2 regions of the Latilactobacillus curvatus JCM 1096 genome follow, and region 2 is predicted to be linked to the other one. Evidence: riboswitches for the same ligand, from Rfam matches in the RefSeq annotation. Region 2 holds a riboswitch; the other holds the start of a gene.
What was found. A riboswitch is a leader RNA that binds a small molecule or an ion and turns the genes downstream of it on or off. The one in region 2 is predicted to bind magnesium.
Positions count from the first base shown of each region.

Region 1 (10,339 bases), 530 kb from region 2:
GCGATTTGGTTAAGTGGTGTCATTGCACCGTAATACTCAACATTCACGCGGTTGACCAAGCTTGCATTCGCGCGACCAGCACGAATTTGGCCTAATGTTCTTTGTAATGAAGCTTCTGCTTTTTCCATGCTTGCTTTTGCTTCATCTAAAATTGGATTTGCCATATTATTCTCCTCCTTCGATCGTTGTCCCGATGTTGGCACCTTCAACAACTTTTTTGATATTGTTTGGTTCGTTTAAGTTGAAGACTACCAATGGGATATCATTGTCCATTGATAAAGTACTTGCAGTTGAATCCATCACTTGCAAGCCTTTGTTGATAATATCTAAATGTGTTAATGTGTCGAATTTAACGGCACTTGAATCAGTGTTAGGATCAGCAGAGTAAACACCATCAACGTTGTTCTTAGCCATCAAGATCACATCTGCATCAATTTCAGCAGCTCGTAATGCAGCCGTTGTATCTGTTGAGAAGTAAGGGTTCCCTGTCCCACCAGCAAAAATCACAACGCGGCCTTTTTCTAAATGACGAACAGCCTTCCGACGGATATAAGGTTCTGCGATTTGACGCATTTCAATTGATGTTTGCACACGCGTTGGGACACCAATGCTCTCTAAGTTATCTTGTAAAGCTAAAGCATTCATGACCGTTGCCATCATGCCCATATAATCGGCTTGCGCACGTTCCATGCCCATTTGTTCACCAGTCACACCACGCCAGATGTTCCCACCGCCACAGACAATGGCAATTTGAACCCCTAAATCGTGAACTGATTTGATTTCGTTTGCGACTACTTTAACAATTTCAGGGTTAATTCCGAAACCTTGGTCGCCAGCAAGTGCTTCACCACTCACTTTTAAGACGATGCGTTTGTATTTTGTATTTGACATGATTGATATCCCTCCGTTGATTACTAGGCTCATTTTACCATATTTAATAAGTTATTTGGGTATGCGATTCTGAATTATCGTAAAACTGCAAAAAAAAGGAGCGCAAATTGCGTTCCCTTTTTGAAGCAAAATAAGCTTATTTGATTTGGCCCATGACTTCATCAACAAAGTTATTTTCTTTTTTCTCGATCCCTTCACCAACTGTGAAACGAACGAAACCTTTAACGCTACCGTTCTTAGATGCAACAAATTGTGCAACAGTTTGATCTGAGTCTTTGATGAAAGCTTGGTCGTTCAAGCTGATTTCTGACAAGAACTTGTTAACACGGCCTTCAACGATCTTAGGAATGATGTTTTCTGGTTTGCCTTCGTTCTTTGTTTCTTCAGTTAATACTTCACGTTCGTGATCCAATGTTTCAGCAGGAACATCTTCACGAGAAACGTATTGAGGGTTAACAGCTGAAACGTGCATTGCAACGTCATGAGCTGCTTCATCGTCAGCACCTTCTAAAGTAACTAATGAAGCGATTTGGCCACCATTGTGTAGGTATGCGCCAAAGTGATCGCCATCATTTTTTTCAACTAATTCGAAACGACGGAAGCTGATCTTTTCGCCGATAACAGCAGTTAAGTTGATTACTGAGCTAGCAATTGTGCCTTCGCCCATTGGTAATGCTTCTGCAGCTGCCATGTCAGCTGGTTTGTTTTTAGCGATTGTTTCAGCAATATCTTTCAATAAAGCTTTGAATTGATCGTTTGAAGCAACGAAGTCAGTTTCTGAGTTCACTTCAACGATTGCAGCAGTGTTACCATCGATGGCGATGCCTGCTAAACCTTCAGCAGCAATGCGGTCGCTCTTCTTAGCAGCCTTTGCCATCCCTTTTTCACGTAAAGCATCGATTGCTTGAGCAACGTCGCCGTTACTTTCTACAAGGGCTTTTTTAGCGTCCATGATCCCAACGCCAGTTTTCTTACGTAATTCCATTACTTGAGCAGCTTTAATTTCAGCCATAATTCATACCTCCGACAATTTATATTCAATATAATTGGTTTAAAAAAAGCTGTCCCACAAGTCAGGCAGTATTTGCGAAACCTCTAAGACAGCTTATTTGAATCTACTATTTAGCGTCAGTGTTAGTATCGTTGTCGCCTTCAACTGCTTCAACGATTTCTTCCATTGAGTCTACTGATTTGTTTTCTGCAGCAAATGTAGCTTCTTCAACATCATCTTCACCTTGACGGCCTTCGATGATAGCATCAGCCATTTTAGCTGTGATTAAACGAACAGCGCGGATAGCGTCATCGTTTGATGGGATAATAACATCAATATCATCAGGATCTGAGTTAGTATCAACCATAGCAACGACTGGGATATTTAATTTTTGTGCTTCCTTGATAGCAATGCGTTCTTTACGAGGATCAACAACGAACATTACGTCTGGGATGCGAGGCATATCTTCGATACCGCCTAAGAATTTTTCGAGTTTTTCTTGTTGTTTCTTCAACAAGGCAACTTCTTTCTTAGGTAAACGATCGAATGTACCATCTTCGTCCATTGCTTTGATTTCTTTAAGACGTTTGATCCGTTTTTGGATTGTGTCCCAGTTAGTCAAAGTCCCACCTAACCAACGGTGGTTTACAAAGTATTGGCCTGCACGTACTGATTCTTCAGCAATTGCATCTTGTGCTTGTTTCTTAGTACCAACGAATAAGAATACACCTTCATTAGCAGCTTCTTCTTTAACGAAGTCATAAGCATCGTCAACCATGCGAACTGTCTTTTGCAAGTCGATGATGTAGATACCATTTCTTTCAGTAAAGATAAATTTCTTCATTTTTGGGTTCCAACGACGTGTTTGGTGACCGAAGTGAACACCCGCTTCTAATAATTGTTTCATTGACAATACAGCCATGTCAACAGACCTCCATATGGTTTTTTTCGACCACTGGTTTCACTTTTTTAGAGAACTTGTCGCCAAGCACCTCTCTAGAAATCAACCAGTGTGAATTATTTTTTGGTATTGAAATACCGTTTAAAAGTATACTAAAAATAACAAGGCGCGTCAACAAGAACTTACATGCCGCCCAATTGTTTCTGATAACGGGTTGCATCTTGTGGTTGGTGGCTCACTGAGGTAACGCCACTCACTGTTTCAACCGCTCGATAGCCCGCTTTTAGCGCGACTTGCTGACTCGCCACGTTTTCGTGTGCAGCAATGATACTCAACTGGTCAAGTTCCAATTCACTGGCCGCGTATTGTTCAATGGCGGCTAGTGCGCGATGCATGACACCTCGTCCGCGGAAAGCTTCATCTAACCAATAGCCAACTTCACCCGCACGATTCAAGTCGTCAATATTGTGGACATCAATCGTACCAACTAACTGGTGGTCATCCCAAATCGTTGCCATCCAAAGTTCCTGGTTTGCCATTTGTTGTTGCGCATATTTTAAAAAGCCAAGTTCATCGGCCACTGATTCGATATCGCCCACCCATGGTAACCAAGTATCGAGATTGACGCGATTTTGATCCACTAACTGAAATAACGCCGGCGCATCCGCTTCCGTCACAGGTTGTAAATGAATGTGTTGATCGACAACTAACTTAGGTTGCATATTGGTCTCTCCATTCTAAAATTGAGTTCTTGAAATGCCATGTTCCATTAAATATTGTTCTTTTTTGCGGCGGGGTTGATGTTTGAACGCATACTCTGCTTTAAGCGCCGCCGATTTATCACTAAACGTTTCAAAATATAATAACCGCACTGGTCGGCGCAATTTTGTGTACTTCGCACCTTTGCCAGCATTGTGCGTGGCAACGCGTTTGGTAACGTCGGTCGTGAACCCCCCATAAAAACTATGATCGGCGCAGACTAATACGTAAAAATAATAAGCCTTCTCAGTCATTGTCAGCCATGAATAACTTCGTGCGCATCTCTGGTGTATAGTGGCTGTCTTGGTCATAAATCGTCAGTTCCGGAAGCATTCGTAAGCCCCCTTTTTTACCATCTTTGACCGCTTCAATTAACACCATATTCGCTTCTTTGCCTGCTTTGGGATAAACAAACCGGACGCGTTTGGGTTCCATGCGTGCGGCGCGTAGTTCGTCACAGATTTCTAAGAACCGTTCGGGACGGTGGACTAAATACCCTTTACCATTCATCTTTAACAGGCCACTCATGGTTTGAACCACAGTGCGTAAGTCCGTTGCAATCTCATGCCGCGCCAGTGCCAGATGTTGATTGGGATTTTTTTGACTATTGGGTTCAACCTTAAAATATGGTGGATTACAGGTCACAATATCGACGCTGTCCTTATGAATCTTAGTGTTAACGTCTTTCAAATCCATATTGAGCATTGTCACCTGGTCGGTTAAGTCATTTAATTCAATTGACCGTTGTGCCATGTCGGCCAACCGTTCTTGAAGTTCAACACCGATAATTTGACCATTTGTTTTGGGACTCATGAATAATCCAACCGCCCCATTGCCTGCGCACAAATCGACAATCGTCCCGCGTTTTGGTAACTGGGCAAAGTCGGCTAACAACACCGCATCCATCGAATAGGAAAAGACGGATGGGCTTTGAATAATCTGAATATCTAAGCGAAATAATTGGTCAATTCGCTCATCTGCTTTTAACATCGTTCTACCTTCAACCTCATTTGTATTTAGGCATATTATAACAAAGAGTATCATTATTTGGTATAATGAGCAGATACTAGTCACGTTTGAAAGGAATCTAAACTATGTTTTTCTCATTTGCACGTTTTATCGTCCGCATTTTAGCCTGGTTATTGAATGGCAATTTGAAGGTCGAAAATAAAGAAGCCCTGCCCGAAGGGACTTATGTTTTAGTTGGCCCGCACCGGACTTGGTGGGATCCAATCTTCTTCGCACTTGCTGCTAGTCCCCGAAAGTTCACGTTCATGGCTAAAGAAGAACTCTTTAAAAACCCAATTTTACGCTTCATCTTAACCCACGCAAACGCATTTCCTGTGAACCGAACAAATCCTGGTCCATCGGCGATTAAAACGCCAGTAAAAGCCCTTCGCTCAAAAGAACTTTCGTTAATCATGTTCCCCACTGGTAGCCGCTATTCAAGCGAACTTAAAGGCGGCGCGGTCGTAATTGCCAAGATGGCGCGGGTCCCACTCGTACCAGCAGTCTACCAAGGACCATTAAAATTCTCTGATGTTTTAAAACGGAAAAAGATTACGATTCGTTTTGGTGAACCAATCCCAATCGATCCGAAATTAAAACTCAACGAAGAAAACTTAGAAATCGTCAATCATCAAATGCAAGCTGCATTTGACCAAATTGACCACGAAATTAACCCTGATTTTAAATATGAACTACCTGATAAAAAATAATAACAAAAAACTGCTAGATGATATCATCTAGCAGTTTTTTTAACGCGTTAAATTCTTAACCGCATTCGTCACCAATAGATAGACCGTAACTAATGCCACTGCAATCCAGCCAAATTGTGTTGGAATCGCTTGGAAATCAACGGCTTGTCTAAGCGGTGTCAATACCAGAATACCTCCAATTAACAAACTGATTAAACTCCCCAAGTAAACACGCCAATTTGCGTGATCCTTGAACGGTGATGCTGGTGTCCGTAATACATAAACCACTAGCATCTGCGTCAATAAACCAACGACGAACCAACTCGCTTGGAAAGCCCCCTGTTGAGCTGATGTTTGCAGGCCAAATCCAAACCAGAGAATCGCAAACGTTAAAATATCAACCATTGAGCTCAACGGTCCTAGAATAAACGCACTCTTCAGTAAGCCTTTAGTTGCCCACTGTGTTGGTTGGCGCAATTGATCTTCAGCAACCCGATCCCAAGGTAACCAGAGTTGGGCGACATCATACAGTAAATTCTGGACAAGAATTTGCAGTGACAACATTGGTAAAAATGGTAAACAGATGCTGGCAACCAGCACGCTCAAAACATTTCCTAGATTAGAAGCTAACGTAATCCGAATGTACTTATACATATTGATAAAGACTCTCCGTCCTTCAAGCACCCCGTGTTCTAAAACATTCAAATCTTTTTCCAGTAGGATTACATCGCTAGCATCCTTTGTGAGGTCTGCGGCATTATCAACTGAAATCCCGACATCTGCTTGTTTCAAAGCTGTCGTATCATTAATGCCATCGCCTATGAAACCGACGACTTCCCCTTGTGCTTATAATAAACGGATTAAACGCGCTTTTTGAAGTGGAGCCAATTTGGCAAATAATGCTTGCTCGGTTAATAGCTCACTGACTTGTGCATCCGTTAACGTCTCTAACATCTCACCAGTGGTCACAGCTAGATTCTGAATGCCCACTTTTTGGGCAACTTGCTGCGTCGTTAAAGCACTGTCACCCGTTAAAATTTTGACCGCCACTTGATGAGCTTGTAGTTGTTGAATTGCCGAGATAGCTGATTGTTTTGGTGGGTCCAAAAAGCCCAAAAAGCCGGCGAAAATCAAACCTTGATTACCAACGCGGTCAATTGATGCCGTCTCTGCTAACTCATCTTGATAAGCAACCGCCAGCATCCGCATCCCTTGTTGTGCCAAACGATCATGCACTGCCACTAGGTTCTGCTTTTGCACTTCAGTCAACGGCTCAATCTGATCCGCTAACCTGACTTGGGAACACATTGCTAGCACTTCTTCAAAGGCCCCTTTTGGCACTAATTGATTACCTGCATGGTTTTTGAGCCAGACCGTTAGCCGCCGCCGCTCGAAATTAAATGGAATCTCGCCCAATTTTTAATATGGAAAGTCATCATTGGTTTGGTCTTGTTCATAGTAATGAATAATCGCTTCATCCAGAAGGTTCTGCCAGCCGGATTGACCCTTGGCGTTCAAATATGCTAATCGCAAAACTTGCACATCCCGCTTTCCTAAAATATCTGCATAGTACATCAATTTAATATGATCTTCCGTCAACGTCCCCGTTTTATCCGTACATAAAACCGACATCGCCCCGAGATTCTGAATGGCTTTTAACTGCTTTACGATGACCTGTTGTTGACTTAAAACGACACTGCCTTTCGCCAGATTACTATTGACGATCATCGGTAACATCTCCGGTGTCAAACCAACTGCCACTGCAATCGCAAAGAAAAACGACTGTTGCCAATCTCCCTTAGTCACACCATTAATCACAAATACAAAGGGCACCAAAACGAGCATCATGCGAATTAATAACCAACTGATGTGTTTTAACCCTGCATCAAATTGATTCGGTCGCGACTTAGGTTCAGTAGTCACAATTGCGCTAAAGCAAGTCGCTTGACCCGTGGCAATCACTAACGCGGTAGCTTGCCCATTGACAACGGTGCTGCCCATCAGCAATAAACTCGCCATATCCGCCGCATTCATTACGTCAGTTGCTTACGCTGTTATGCGTTTGCTCACGGGTTTTGATTCACCCGTCAAAGAAGATTGATTAATTTGTAAATCATGGCTCGCCAGAATTTTTAAATCAGCATTCACCAAATCCCCCGTCTGCAGCTGCACAATATCCCCAGGTACCAGACTTTGTGCGGCAACTTCAGTTGGTTGACCCTCAATTACAACCCGGCTGGTCTTTGCCAACATCGCTTGTAAAGCAATGCTCGCTTGCTCGGACTTGCGCTCTTGCACGAATCGAATGCTACTAGACACAACAATCATGATTAACATAACTATCGCGCCATCAATATCTCGACTGAGCCAGGAGATGATCATTAAGACGGCTAATACGCCGATAAACGGATCTTGCACGCTCTGCCAACTAGCTCGCAATAACGAACGCTGTTGCCGCTTTTGAATCGTATTTTCCCCATAGGTTTGTAACCGTGCTGTTCGTTGCTGCCGTGATAACCCCTTCTTGTCAGTTTCGAAATGTTCTAAACTCGCTTTTGGCGTTAATTGATTAATCTGATTGAGTGTCATTTTAATTGTCTTAGCCATCGTAATCCCTCCCATTCGCAGCTGATCCGCATAAAAAAGGCATCCTCAAAGAAAGGATGCCTCACAAGAAAAACAAGCCATTCCAATCGTTGAGCTTTAGCACTATATGACGTAGAACTTTGTTCAGCTACATTAGAAAAAGCCTTCAGGGCAGTTTCTGTTGACTCAATTGGCATCTCTCGATGTTTCTGAGTAGCAGCGTTTGTTCATATAGGAGCCTCACCTAACGGATTAGCGATATCAATATATTTATATATCTATCACACCAAATCGACTTCAAAATACAATTAAACAGACTTATTGAAGATATTCATTTAAAAATTGCGCAACTTTATTACGATAGGTTGTTGGATCTGTAGCCAAGGCTTCACCATGAGCTGCCCCCGGAACCACCCAGAGTTGTTTAGGTGCATGCGCCGCTTTGTAATTTGTATACACCATTTTGGTTGGTACAAATTTATCTTGATCGCCATGGATCATGAAGATTGGCAATTTCGAGTTAGCTAAACTCTTAGCAGTATCGCCATCATTAAAGTTATAGCCGGCGCGAACCCGTGCCATCCAATTCGTTGTGTAAAATAACGGGAATTTCGGCAATCCAAAGAGATCGTTTAGTTGGTAAGCGAGTTCGTCAGCGATGCTATTATACCCACAATCTTCAATCACCGCTTTCACCTGCTTAGGTAATTTTTCACCCGCGGTAAACATGACGGTCGCGCCACCCATGCTGACCCCGAAAAGGGCAATTTGACTATCCTGTCCGTTGGTAGCGACAATTTTTTGGGCCCACTTGACGTAATCCAAGCGATCCGTCCAACCATAGCCAATGGCATCGCCTTCCGATTCACCTGCTGCACGGTCATCCGGCGCGAGAACGTTGTAGCCAAGATCGTGATACATGTGAATATAGCGTGCCATATCCTCTTTTTTACCCATATAGCCGTGCGCAACTAAAATTATTTTGTTCGTAGGTTTTGTTGCTGGCACATAAATTGCCGCCAATTTTAAATCATCTGTGGCAGATTGTTGATGCCACTTTGATTGTTTAACATTTTTTAACCAACGTTGATTGTCTTGATAGACTTTCGTTGGCTTACCACCATTTAAAAATGATTTTTGCCCCGGTACAAATGCGTATTGATACATATACATAGTGGCACCAAATAGTGCTACCACCACTAAGACAACAACGCTAATTAACGACCATTTCAGCCAGCGTCTTTTCTTCATGTGCTAAATTCCTCCCGATTTACTCCGCAATAATAATAGTCGTGTTTTTTTGAAACTGCTTATTCTTCACTGCCACCATTTTGGAGTTGATACATTTCATAATAACGTCCTTTTTGAGCCACTAAGCTATCATGATTACCCCGTTCGACAATCTGCCCTTGATCTAAAACCAAGATTAATTCAGCATCGCGAATCGTCGATAGACGGTGCGCGATGGCAATACTTGTACGTCCTTGACGTAACCGAGCGAGACCAGTTTGAATCATCGATTCCGTTTCCGTATCGATATTAGCCGTCGCTTCGTCCAAGACCAAGATTTTAGGATTTGTAACCAATGTTCGCGCAAACGAAATTAATTGGCGTTGTCCACTTGAAAATTGAGCGCCACCTTCAATTACACGAGCATGATATTGACCAGGTAATTGTTCGATAAAGTCATCAGCTTGCACGAATTCAGCCGCTGCGCGAATTTGGGCATCTGTAATCTCTTGATTAAATAATCGAATATTTGATGCGACATCACCATAAAACATGAATGCATCTTGTAGAACAAGCCCCATCTTGCGGCGCAGTTCTGCTGTCTGAAGACTCCGAATATCATGTCCGTCGATTAGAATCTGACCTTCATAAAATTCATAGAACCGCATCATGACATTAATAATTGAACTTTTCCCAGAACCGGTATGCCCAACTAAGGCGACAGTTTGTCCAGGTTCAACAACAAATGAGATGTCATGCAAAATTTCATTTTTCCCATCGTATGAAAACGAAACATGCTTGAATTCGACGCGACCCTCAGTAATTTCATTTGCAGCATCGGCATTTTGAGCTGGCGCATATTCTTCTTGATCGAGAATTCTGAAAATTCGGCGACCAGCGACCATTCCATCTTGTAATGATGATAAAGAATCCATCATATTGGTCATCGGATTAAAGAAGTTCCCAACATAGGTTGTGAACGCATAAACCAAACCCGCCGTGACAAAGCTATGCAGGGCTGAGACACCAAACAAGCTCAAGACAACGACCAATGCCAGTGTATAGAGTAAATTCACAATTGGTGCGAGCAACAACGAGTTCGTTCGAATCATCGCTTCGCGCGTTTTTAAATAGTCCGCGTTAACTTGTTCGAATTCGTCGGTCAACCGTTTTTCCTGGCGGAATTGTTGGATAATCGTAATCCCTTCGATTGATTCGTTGAGTTTCGTATTCAACTGACTCAATTTTTCACGCATATGCCGGTAAACCCGCGCACTGTAACTA
Region 1 is NZ_CP026116.1:846,782-857,120, forward strand. It holds gene frr (ribosome recycling factor) at 1-164, opposite strand, end outside; gene pyrH (UMP kinase) at 166-891, opposite strand; gene tsf (translation elongation factor Ts) at 1,028-1,903, opposite strand; gene rpsB (30S ribosomal protein S2) at 2,010-2,804, opposite strand; gene LCU_RS04470 (GNAT family N-acetyltransferase) at 2,966-3,505, opposite strand; gene LCU_RS04475 (GIY-YIG nuclease family protein) at 3,521-3,796, opposite strand; gene LCU_RS04480 (tRNA1(Val) (adenine(37)-N6)-methyltransferase) at 3,789-4,532, opposite strand; gene LCU_RS04485 (lysophospholipid acyltransferase family protein) at 4,637-5,260, shown strand; gene LCU_RS10070 (cation transporting ATPase C-terminal domain-containing protein) at 5,300-5,803, opposite strand; partial or broken gene LCU_RS10155 (HAD-IC family P-type ATPase) at 5,807-6,070, opposite strand; gene LCU_RS10075 (HAD family hydrolase) at 6,086-6,655, opposite strand; gene LCU_RS10250 (HAD-IC family P-type ATPase) at 6,659-7,258, opposite strand; gene LCU_RS10255 (P-type ATPase actuator domain-containing protein) at 7,286-7,846, opposite strand; M-box (ykoK) riboswitch at 7,921-8,084, opposite strand; gene LCU_RS04495 (alpha/beta hydrolase) at 8,144-9,076, opposite strand; gene LCU_RS04500 (ABC transporter ATP-binding protein) at 9,136-10,339, opposite strand, start outside.
Region 1: another riboswitch for magnesium. It lies ahead of LCU_RS10255 (P-type ATPase actuator domain-containing protein); the one in region 2 lies ahead of LCU_RS01790 (hypothetical protein).

Region 2 (10,339 bases):
ATCGGTTGACTTGTGTTGCTAGGCACAGGAACATGATTTGAAGAGCGCGTTAAAAGGCGCTGCCCCCAACTTGGAGGCAGCGCCTTTTATTTATGCTTGCTTCTTTAGCCAAAATGCCTGGCTTTTAAGACTGTAGTGAATATCAAATGTCCGGCTACCAAGTTCTTCACCGTCCATTTGCCCGAATTCTAATGTTTTTGTTTGAATCGCTAAGTTGGTTCCTTCAAAGTGATGCACCGCTTGATAGCGTGTGTGCCGACCAAACAACATCATCACAAAAAGATAGCAAAAGAAAAAGGGATTCAATTTTTCAATCACAATTAAATCAAGTTGATGGTTGTCGACCGTTGCGCTAGGCATGATGGGGACCCCTCCGCCAAAGTAGGGATGGTTAGTGGTGGTCACTAAAAAGCCACGTTTAAAATAATGATTTTGGTGATCAGCCGTGACGGTGACTTCAAACGCATCTTGGTGCATAAAAACTTTAACCAATGAGCTGATGTAAGCTAATGAGCCTAAGTGCAATCGATTTAAAAGTCGTTTATGATTTGAATGATTGGTGGTGCTGACCACGTTGGCATCAAAACCAATCCCCACATTGTTAACGAAGTAGCCATGGTCGTTCTTCGTTGTGTCATGATAATAACCTAAATCGATGGCAGTTGGCATTGTGGCCGACAAGATTTGTTCGAGTGCGGTCAATGGATCACGACTAATCCCGACACCACGGGCGAAGTCATTACCCGATCCACAAGGAATGTAAGCAATCGGAATATCGCCGCGCTGAGCATTCTGGAGACCATTGATGGCTTGATTGAGCGTGCCGTCTCCACCAATAATTAATAAAATTTGATCCGTGTACTTAAACTTTGCAAATTGGAAGGCCAATTGGGTCGTGTGACCTGCGTAGTGGGAGAGTTGAAGGTCATAGTGAATTTGTTTTTGTTTTAATTGAGTTTCAATTTTAGGCCAGATACTCGCTGCCTGACCGGTACCGGCAACTTGGTTTAAAATGATGTAAAAATGGGGATTGGAGGGCATGAACAAGCCGCCTTTCAGAAAAAGTAATCTGTTGTATATTATAGCGGTTTTTACCAAATGTTGACAATAAAAACTTGCATTAAACAATAAAAAAAGCGCCAGGTCATATATTGACCTGGCGCAAAACTTATTATTCTGTACTTTGAATGATCATTGGTAAAATCATTGGGCGGCGTTCTGTTTTTTCAAACAAGAAGTCTTGTAAGCCATCAATGATTGCTTCGCGGACTTGGTTTTCAGTGACCTTGTCGTTAGCGTTAAACGTATTGACGATCATTCGGAAAACTCGGCGTTGGGCTTCGCTAATCAATTCACCTGATTCACGCATGTAGACGAAACCACGGGAGAGGATATCTGGACCAGCGAGAATGTTCTTTTCACCAAGATTGATAGTTGCCACAACAACAACCAAACCTTCTTCTGAGAGCATTTTACGATCGCGGAGCACGACATTGCCAATATCGCCAATTCCGTTGCCATCAACGTAAACGTCTTCGGCGCTAAAGTGACCAGCAACCCGTGCTGAGTCAGAAGTGAGTGCTAAGACGTCACCGTTTTCAAGGATGAAGCAGTTATCAGGTTCCACACCACATTGTTGAGCGAGTTCCGTATGGATTTTTTGCATCCGGTATTCACCATGGCAAGGCATGAAGTACTTCGGTTTGATTAACCGGAGCATTAATTTTTGTTCTTCTTGACCACCGTGACCTGACGTATGAATGTTATTCACTTTACCGTGAATAACTTCAGCACCAGCTTCTGAAAGCTTATTAATCACGTGGTTAACGCTCATTGTATTCCCAGGAATTGGATTACTTGAGAAAACAACGGTGTCGCCAGGTTGAATTGAAATTTGACGGTGAGTCCCATTGGCGATCCGGCTTAGAGCAGCCATTGGTTCACCTTGAGATCCTGTACATAGAATCATCACTTTGTCGGCGGGCAACGAATTTAATTCATTGGCATCAACTAAAGCTTCATCGGGAATATTTAAATAACCGAGTTCACGACCGTTGACAACCGCTGCTTCCATACTGCGACCAAAGACGGCAATTTTACGACCGTTAGCAATCGCAGCATCAGTGGCTTGTGAGACCCGTGAAATATTAGAAGCAAACGTTGCGAAAATAATGCGACCTTCAATGCGTTCCACAATATGGCGGATTGAAGTGCCGACGAAACGTTCTGACTTTGTAAAGTTTGGTACTTCGGCATTGGTACTATCAGACATTAAACATAAAACGCCTTCTTCACCTAAACGTGCCATTTTTTGAAGATTAGGGGAAGGTTGATTACCAACCGGGGTCAAGTCAAACTTGAAATCCCCAGTTTCAACGATTACCCCTTGAGGTGTATGAATCGCAACCCCTAAAGTATCAGGAATTGAATGGGTAGTCCGGAAGAAATCAACACTTGTTTTGCGGAATTTAAGGACGGTATCTTCGTTTAGTTCGTGTAATTCTGTTGACCGCAAAAGGCCGTGTTCTTCTAACTTACCGCGAATCAAGGCAAGTGCCAATGGACCAGCGTAGACGGGTACATTAGGGACTTGTTGCAAGAAGTAAGGTAAACCACCAATGTGATCTTCATGCCCATGGGTAATGACGAGGGCTTTGATCTTTTGTTGGTTCTTTTGAAGGTATTGATAGTCTGAAATAACATAATCGATCCCTAAGAGTTCATCTTCGGGGAATTTAATGCCGGCATCAATCACAATAATTTCGTCTTGGAATTGAACACCATACATATTTTTACCGATTTCACCAAGTCCCCCTACGGCGAAAACGGCGGTTTCGTTATTCTTAATATCGAGTTTCATTTAATTAAAACTCCGTTAATTTAAAATCTTCTGATTCTTGTTCAAAAGCAAGGTGCTTACCAGATAATTCTTGTACAAATTCAATATTGTAGGGAGTATTGTCTTCAACAAGTTGGCGTGCTTCAACGGCACTGTCTGCTTCTAAATAGATCGATTTAGTTGCCTCGCGTAGAGGGCTTTGGGTTTTGTCTGCTTGGAAAAGTACTTTATAAATCAATTGTAAAACTCCTTTATTATTCATCATAGTTTTAAACGAAAGATTAACCGTCCAGGGGTTGATTACTCAACATTTAAGAATATTTTAGCATATCTTTTCGGTAAAGTATACATTGAGCGACGTGCTCTAAATAGCGTGTTTGCCTCGATTCGGTTATAATTATCATATTAGTGAGCAATAGAAGTGGGGGATTGTTATGTTAATTTGGTTGTCAGTCGTTATCATTGTCGCGTTAGCGCTTTTTTTAACCTGGTTGATTAAACGGTTACGCCGACAAAGAGCGACGCGGATTTTACAACACAGTAGTCAAGAAATTGCGGATGAAATTGCAACGGTGGCTTATCAAAAAATGCAAGCGAGTCAGCCGGATTTTTATGCACCGCAAGCCAAACTGGTTTCGAACCTGCCCACTGAAATTTGGGGCAATAATGTGATGGTCTTCGAGTACCAAGTGCCCATCCGACAAACATCGTCTGCACTAAAGGATGTGGCAGCCGCAATTGAGGAACAACTCAATGAAGTGGCTTACGAACGGCGGATTGCCTCCGTCAGTCCGCGTTATCCGGCTTTGCTAGTCACTGATGTGTGGTTTTTGGAAGAACAATTGCATTTTGACGTTGCTTTTATTGTCAATCGCGAAACAATCGAGTATGTTAAAGATATGGCACAGGTAGAAGATTAAATTTGAAGTCTAGAAGGAGTTTGCACCGATGAAATTAATGTGGCGCTATACGATCCGATATAAGAAATTACTATTTTGGAACTTTATTTGCGTATTTGGATTTATTCTAATCGAATTGGGATTACCAACGTTATTAGGACAAATTATTGATAAAGGAATTAATCAACATACCTTTGGTCCTGTGTGGCAATTTGGGTTATTGATGGTTGGAATCTGTTTAATCGGACTAATTGGCTTAATTGGCTTGGCTTATACTGGTAGCAAATTAACCACCAATATCGTCCGTGACATTCGTAACGATATTTTTAAACAAACCATGCAGTTTTCCCATAGTGAGTATGGCGAATTTGGTGTGTCTTCTTTGATTACTCGGACCACTAATGATGCTTTCCAGGTGATGCAATTTATGACCCAAGTGTTGCGGACAGGGTTTATGACCCCGATGATGATCGTCGCGAGTGCTTTCATGATTGTACGGACAAGTCAATCGCTCTCATGGATTGTATTTGCGGCAATTCCAATCCTGCTAACGGGGGTTGTCTTGATTGGTCGCGTTTCTGAACCGATGTCGACGGAACAACAAAAAAATCTGGATGCGATTAATCTGAATCTGCGTGAGAACTTGACTGGGATTCGTGTTGTCCGTGCTTTTGTGCGGGAACAATTCCAGAAATTACGCTTTAGAAAAGTGAATGATGACTACAGTCATAGTTCTATCCGGCTGTTTACGTTGGTGGCTTTAGCACAACCGGGCTTTTCGTTCATCTTTAATATCGTATTCGTTCTAATCATTTGGCAAGGGGCTGTTCAGATTGATGGTGGTCACTTAGCGGTTGGGACGTTGATTGCGTTTATTGAATATATTTTCCACGTACTGTTTTCATTTATGTTATTTGCCAGTGTCTTCATGATGTATCCACGGGCCGCTGTTTCAGCAGAACGAATTGAAAAAATTCTGAATGCGCCAATTAATATTACCGAAAAAGAAGACGGGGTAACAACAACCGACACACAAGGTGAATTGGTGTTTGATAATGTCTCCTTTGCTTATCCAGGTCCGACTGAAAGTCCAGTCGTTCGGGATGTCACGTTCCAAGCGCATCCGGGTGAAACGGTTGCCTTTATTGGGAGTACCGGGAGTGGTAAGTCAACGTTGATTCAATTGATTCCACGCTTTTTTGACGTAACACGTGGATCGATTAAGCTTGACGGTCATGATGTGCGCGACTATCAACTTAAGGCGTTGCGCCAAAAGATCGGTTTTATTCCACAAAAAGCGGTGTTATTTACCGGAACAATCGCGGAAAACTTGCGTTATGGTAATCCGAATGCGACTGATGAAGAATTATGGACAGCTTTGAAAATTGCACAATCAGATACCTTTGTCGCTGAAAAACCAGACGGCTTACAAACTTATTTAGCCGAAGGTGGGAGCAATTTATCTGGTGGTCAAAAGCAACGTTTGGCGATTGCCAGAGCGATTGTCCGCCGCCCCGCGCTTTATATCTTTGATGATAGTTTTTCAGCATTGGATTATAAAACGGATGCGGCGTTACGAGGTGCATTGAAGTCAATCACCAAAGAGGCAACAGTGCTGATTGTGGCACAACGAGTTGGGACTATCATGAATGCTGATCGGATTGTCGTCTTAAACGAAGGTCAAGTGGTTGGTATTGGGACTCACCGCGACTTATTAAAAGATAACGAGATTTATCGTGCGATTGCGGCATCACAGTTATCACAGGAGGAACTCAATGAAGAATATTAGAGAACTTAAACGGCTAATGCGCTACATTGGGCCGTATCAAGTGACATTTTGGCTTGCGATTACCGCAACTGTTATTTCGGTGCTCGCTAATGCACTGTGGCCAGTGATCATGGGACTAGCCATTACTGAAATCAGTCGGAGTTTAGCACAACACGTTGCGATTAATTTTAGTTATATCGCGAAGGTGATTGCGATGATTTTGAGCTTTGCGTTGCTATATCAAGTGACGATGTTTTTAGGCTCGTTTTGGATGACGCGGGCTGTTCAACGGGCGATGCGTGATTTACGGCGCGACATTGATTTGCAAATCAATGCGCTACCCGTTCGTTTTTTTGATTCACAACAACAAGGGAATATCTTGTCACGGGTAACCAACGATGTGGACGCGATTACGAACGCTTTACAACAGAGTTTAATTCAAGTTGTGACATCGATCTTAGGGATCATCACGGCCGTGATCATGATGATTACGATTAATATTTGGATGGCGCTCTTATCATTAATAATGATTCCAGCATCGTTATTGATTTCAAGACGGGTCATTCAGAAATCGCAGCCGTACTTTAGAGGCCAACAAGACACGTTGGGCGAAATGAACGGCTTTGTACAGGAAAATTATGGCGGCTTCAGTGTCTTGAAACTTTACGGACAAGAAGAACGCGCAATTGCTGCTTTTGCAGAAATTACGGATCGGTTAACTGACTATGGCTTTAAGGCAGCCTTTGTTTCTGGCTTGATGATGCCGTTAGTTGGTTTAACGACAAACATGACGTATGCCGGGATGGCAACGTTAGGTGGTTATTATGTCTTGCACGGTGTGATTTCAGTTGGTAATTTACAAGCCTTCATTCAATATATTTGGCAAGTGAACCAACCAATCTCACAGATTACACAGTTGTCTGGTGTGATTCAATCAGCTGCTGCTGCAACTGGTCGTGTATTTGAAATCTTAGATGAGCCAGTTGAAGCAACCGATAATGAAACAGCATCGTTGCCAGCAATCGTTCAAGGTAAAGTTGAATTTGATGATGTCAGTTTCAGCTATAACCCAGACAAACTATTGATTCGCCATTTGAGCTTTACTGCTAACCCAGGTGATAAAGTGGCGATTGTCGGGCCAACCGGTGCTGGGAAGACAACGATGATTAACCTGTTGATGCGTTTTTATGATGTGACATCTGGAACGATTCGGATTGATGGGGTTGACACGAAGCAATTAAGCAAGCAACAAGTCCGTTCCCAATTTGGGATGGTACTTCAAGATGCTTGGTTATATCATGCTTCAATCACCGATAATATCCGTTTCGGGAAACTCGATGCGACAGAGTATGAAGTCGTTGATGCGGCTAAAACCGCTAATGTCGATCATTTTATCCATACGCTGCCAAACGGCTATCAAATGACGATTGATGAAGAAGCAAGCAACGTTTCGCTTGGGCAAAAACAACTATTGACGATTGCCCGAGCCGTGATTGCGGATCCTAAGATTTTAATCTTGGACGAAGCAACTAGTTCGGTGGATACCCGATTGGAAGGTTTATTGCAAAAAGCCATGGAAAAAGTCATGCAAGGGCGAACGAGTTTCGTCATTGCCCATCGACTCTCAACGATTCGCGACGCGGATTTGATTTTAGTGATGGACCATGGTCAAATTGTTGAACAAGGGACGCACGATTCGCTATTAGCGGCCGGTGGTGTGTACGCTAATTTATATAACAGTCAATTTGCCGATACGCCTGAAGCGGCGGAAGCATAAAAAAAGCGTGATTGAAATCTCATTAGAAGATTTCAATCACGCTTTTTTTTATGTGCTTCTTGAGTAGTCTTTACCGTTAAGCCTCAAAGCCTGACCAACTCGAATTAGCACTTCTTCTTCTTTAACGTGCTCTTGGGTGCAACAACTCCCGTTTAATCTAAAATTGGCAGTTATCCCACAATTCGGGATAACTGCCAATTCTGTATTAATGCTCAGTTGCTAAGCACAACCAATCGCACTTCTATTCAATAATAATCATGTCATCTGGTGCTGCGAATGGGTCTTGTTTGTTGATGTGATCGAAGAACAAGATGCCATTTAGATGATCGATTTCGTGTTGGCACACAATAGCTGGGTAGTTTTTTAAGCGAATCTTGTGGCTTTCACCATCTAAATCTTGGTAACGTAGTGTAATACGGTCAGGGCGGGGCACAAAGCCGGGCACTTCGCGGTCAACTGATAAGCAACCTTCACCTTCAGCAAGTGCTGCGTTTTGAACAGAGTGGCTGATAATTTTAGGATTGATAATCACATCTTTGAAGATGGGTTCGTCTGGTCCAGGGACCAAGACAGCAGACATTTGTTTTGAAACATCTACTTGGGGTGCAGCTAAACCGACGCCAGCGCGCAAGTGGTACTTTTCAGCAAGTTCAGGATCTTGGCTATTTTCTAAAAATGCCATCATGTCAGCAGCAAGTTGCCGATCTTCATCTGATAGCGGAAAAGTAACAGGTTCAGCTATCTTTCTAAGTGTTGGGTTACCCTCGCGGATAATATCTTTCATTAATATCACAGTTAAGACCTCCGATTAATTCGTCATTCATTATTCTAGCACAATTCAAGTTAAAACGGAATGAATTGCTTGACCTGCTAAAGTGAAACGGGTAGTATAAGAGTATAGATATATTGCTTTTCCGTTAGGTGAGGCTCCTATATGAACAAACGCTGCTACTCAGAAACATCGAGAGATGCCAATTGAGTCAACTGAAACTGCCAATGAAGGCTTTTTCTAACGTAGCTGAACATGGTTTCTACGTCATATAGTGCTAAAACTGAACGATTGGGAACGCCATGATAAATGGATGACGCTCAATTGTTGTGCGTCTTTTTTTGTCGGATAAAGCGGTATGACTAAATTTAAAGTAGAGAAAGTCTGGTGAGTAAAATGATGAAAACAGCTGAAGGACCTGTAAGTAGTAGCGATGGTGATCATTCGAGGTGGTCTGTCATTTTACTGCCAGCATTAGGCTAGCGGTTTACGACGACTTCCTCAAAAGGGAAGGAGTGTCGAACGCGATGCACAAGAAATTAAAAAAAGACGTTAACATCACTGGCATTACAAGCAGTGGGATGTTAATGCGTTTATTGGCAACTCGGCCAAGTGGCTTAACAACTGTCGAAGCTGCTAAAAGAGAAACAGTATTAGAAAATTCACAAGCACGGGTTAGCGTTATGCGTGATGGCTTTTTACGCTTAATCGGTGCAGATCAAATTGTGCCCGGTGATATTTTGGTATTGGCTGCTAGCGAAAAGACACCCGTTACAATCGCAACAGTTAACAAAGATGTTAACGTTATTGAAGCGGGCGAAGCAGTGACTGAAATGGTGCACGGCGTTGTGCTAGATGCAACGGTTGGTGCTAAAGCACAAACACCTAAAGTTAGAGTGGGAAGCACTTTTATGATGGCGGTAGCTGCATTGGTTTCGTTTTGTGCAGTATTAATGGTTAATCAATTCGCTTTCATGGGCTTGGCAACGTTGGTTGTCGGGGCAATCCTGCTAACAATGATTAAGTTAGTCAACCTTGGTCAAATTAAGGTTGCGATTGATTTAAATGATTTGCGGGTAAGTGAACGGTGCGTGCAAGTCAGTCAACAAATTAAACCAGTAGTCAGAGTGTTTCAAGAGCTCTTAGTGCATGCTGGCAACGCTGAGATACCCCAACCGGTCTTGGCATAGAACTACCCCAACTTAAATTTAACGATGAGTCTGCTACGGCGGACTCTTTTTTTGTGCCTATTATTTGCTATTATATAACAGAAAACGAAATTAAATTATAACAGATATAGAACAGACGTGAAAACTAGCTAACTAGTGATTAGATTCACATATAATAAAAACTAATGAAAGCGTAAACTGACTAATATAGCTTATAAAACGCTTGCATTTAGTGATGTGAAATGCTAAATTAGTCTTGTAAAGATGCTTAAGTAATACAGATATAAGCAGTCATTAAAACAGTTTTTTAAAGAGGAGATATGGATACTATGGTCAATAATAAAGCTGCAGTTAATTTTGAGAAGTTATTGAGCGATGAGAGCCAAGATTTTAAGACCGTTCAAATTTTAGATGAGACTGGCCAGGTTGTTAATCCGGAATTGATGCCGGATCTCAGTGATGACCAATTGGTTGAACTGATGAAACAAATGGTTTGGTCGCGTGTGCTTGATCAACGAGCAACTGCTTTGAACCGTCAAGGCCGGTTAGGATTTTATGCACCAACTGCTGGGCAAGAAGCCAGCCAATTAGCAAGTAACTTTGCGATGACTAAAGACGACTTTTTATTCCCTGGTTACCGGGATGTGCCACAATTAGTGCAACATGGGCTACCTTTATCACAAGCATTCCTATGGTCACGAGGCCATATTGACGGTAACAAGTATCCAGAATCTTTGAAGGCGATGCCACCACAAATCATTATCGGCGCGCAATACATTCAAGCAATGGGTGTTGCGGTTGGGATGAAGAAGCGCCAATCAGAAAATGCTGTTTACGTTTATACCGGTGACGGTGGGACTTCACAGGGGGATTTCTATGAAGGCTTGAACTTTGCGGGTGCTTTTAAAGCACCAGCCATTTTCGTTGTTCAAAATAACGGCTTTGCGATTTCGGTCCCACGTGAAAAACAAACAGCTGCTGTAACGTTGGCTCAAAAAGGGGTCGCAGCTGGGATTTCTGCCATTCAAGTCGATGGGATGGATCCACTAGCAGTTTATGAAGTGATGAAAGAAGCGCGTGAATTTACAACTGCTGGCAACGGACCGGTCTTAATTGAA
Region 2 is NZ_CP026116.1:316,652-326,990, forward strand. It holds gene LCU_RS01755 (diacylglycerol/lipid kinase family protein) at 91-1,041, opposite strand; gene rnjA (ribonuclease J1) at 1,172-2,860, opposite strand; gene LCU_RS01765 (DNA-directed RNA polymerase subunit epsilon) at 2,865-3,077, opposite strand; gene LCU_RS01770 (hypothetical protein) at 3,274-3,759, shown strand; gene LCU_RS01775 (ABC transporter ATP-binding protein) at 3,788-5,527, shown strand; gene LCU_RS01780 (ABC transporter ATP-binding protein) at 5,514-7,283, shown strand; gene def (peptide deformylase) at 7,525-8,076, opposite strand; M-box (ykoK) riboswitch at 8,190-8,355, shown strand; gene LCU_RS01790 (hypothetical protein) at 8,580-9,242, shown strand; gene pdhA (pyruvate dehydrogenase (acetyl-transferring) E1 component subunit alpha) at 9,551-10,339, shown strand, end outside.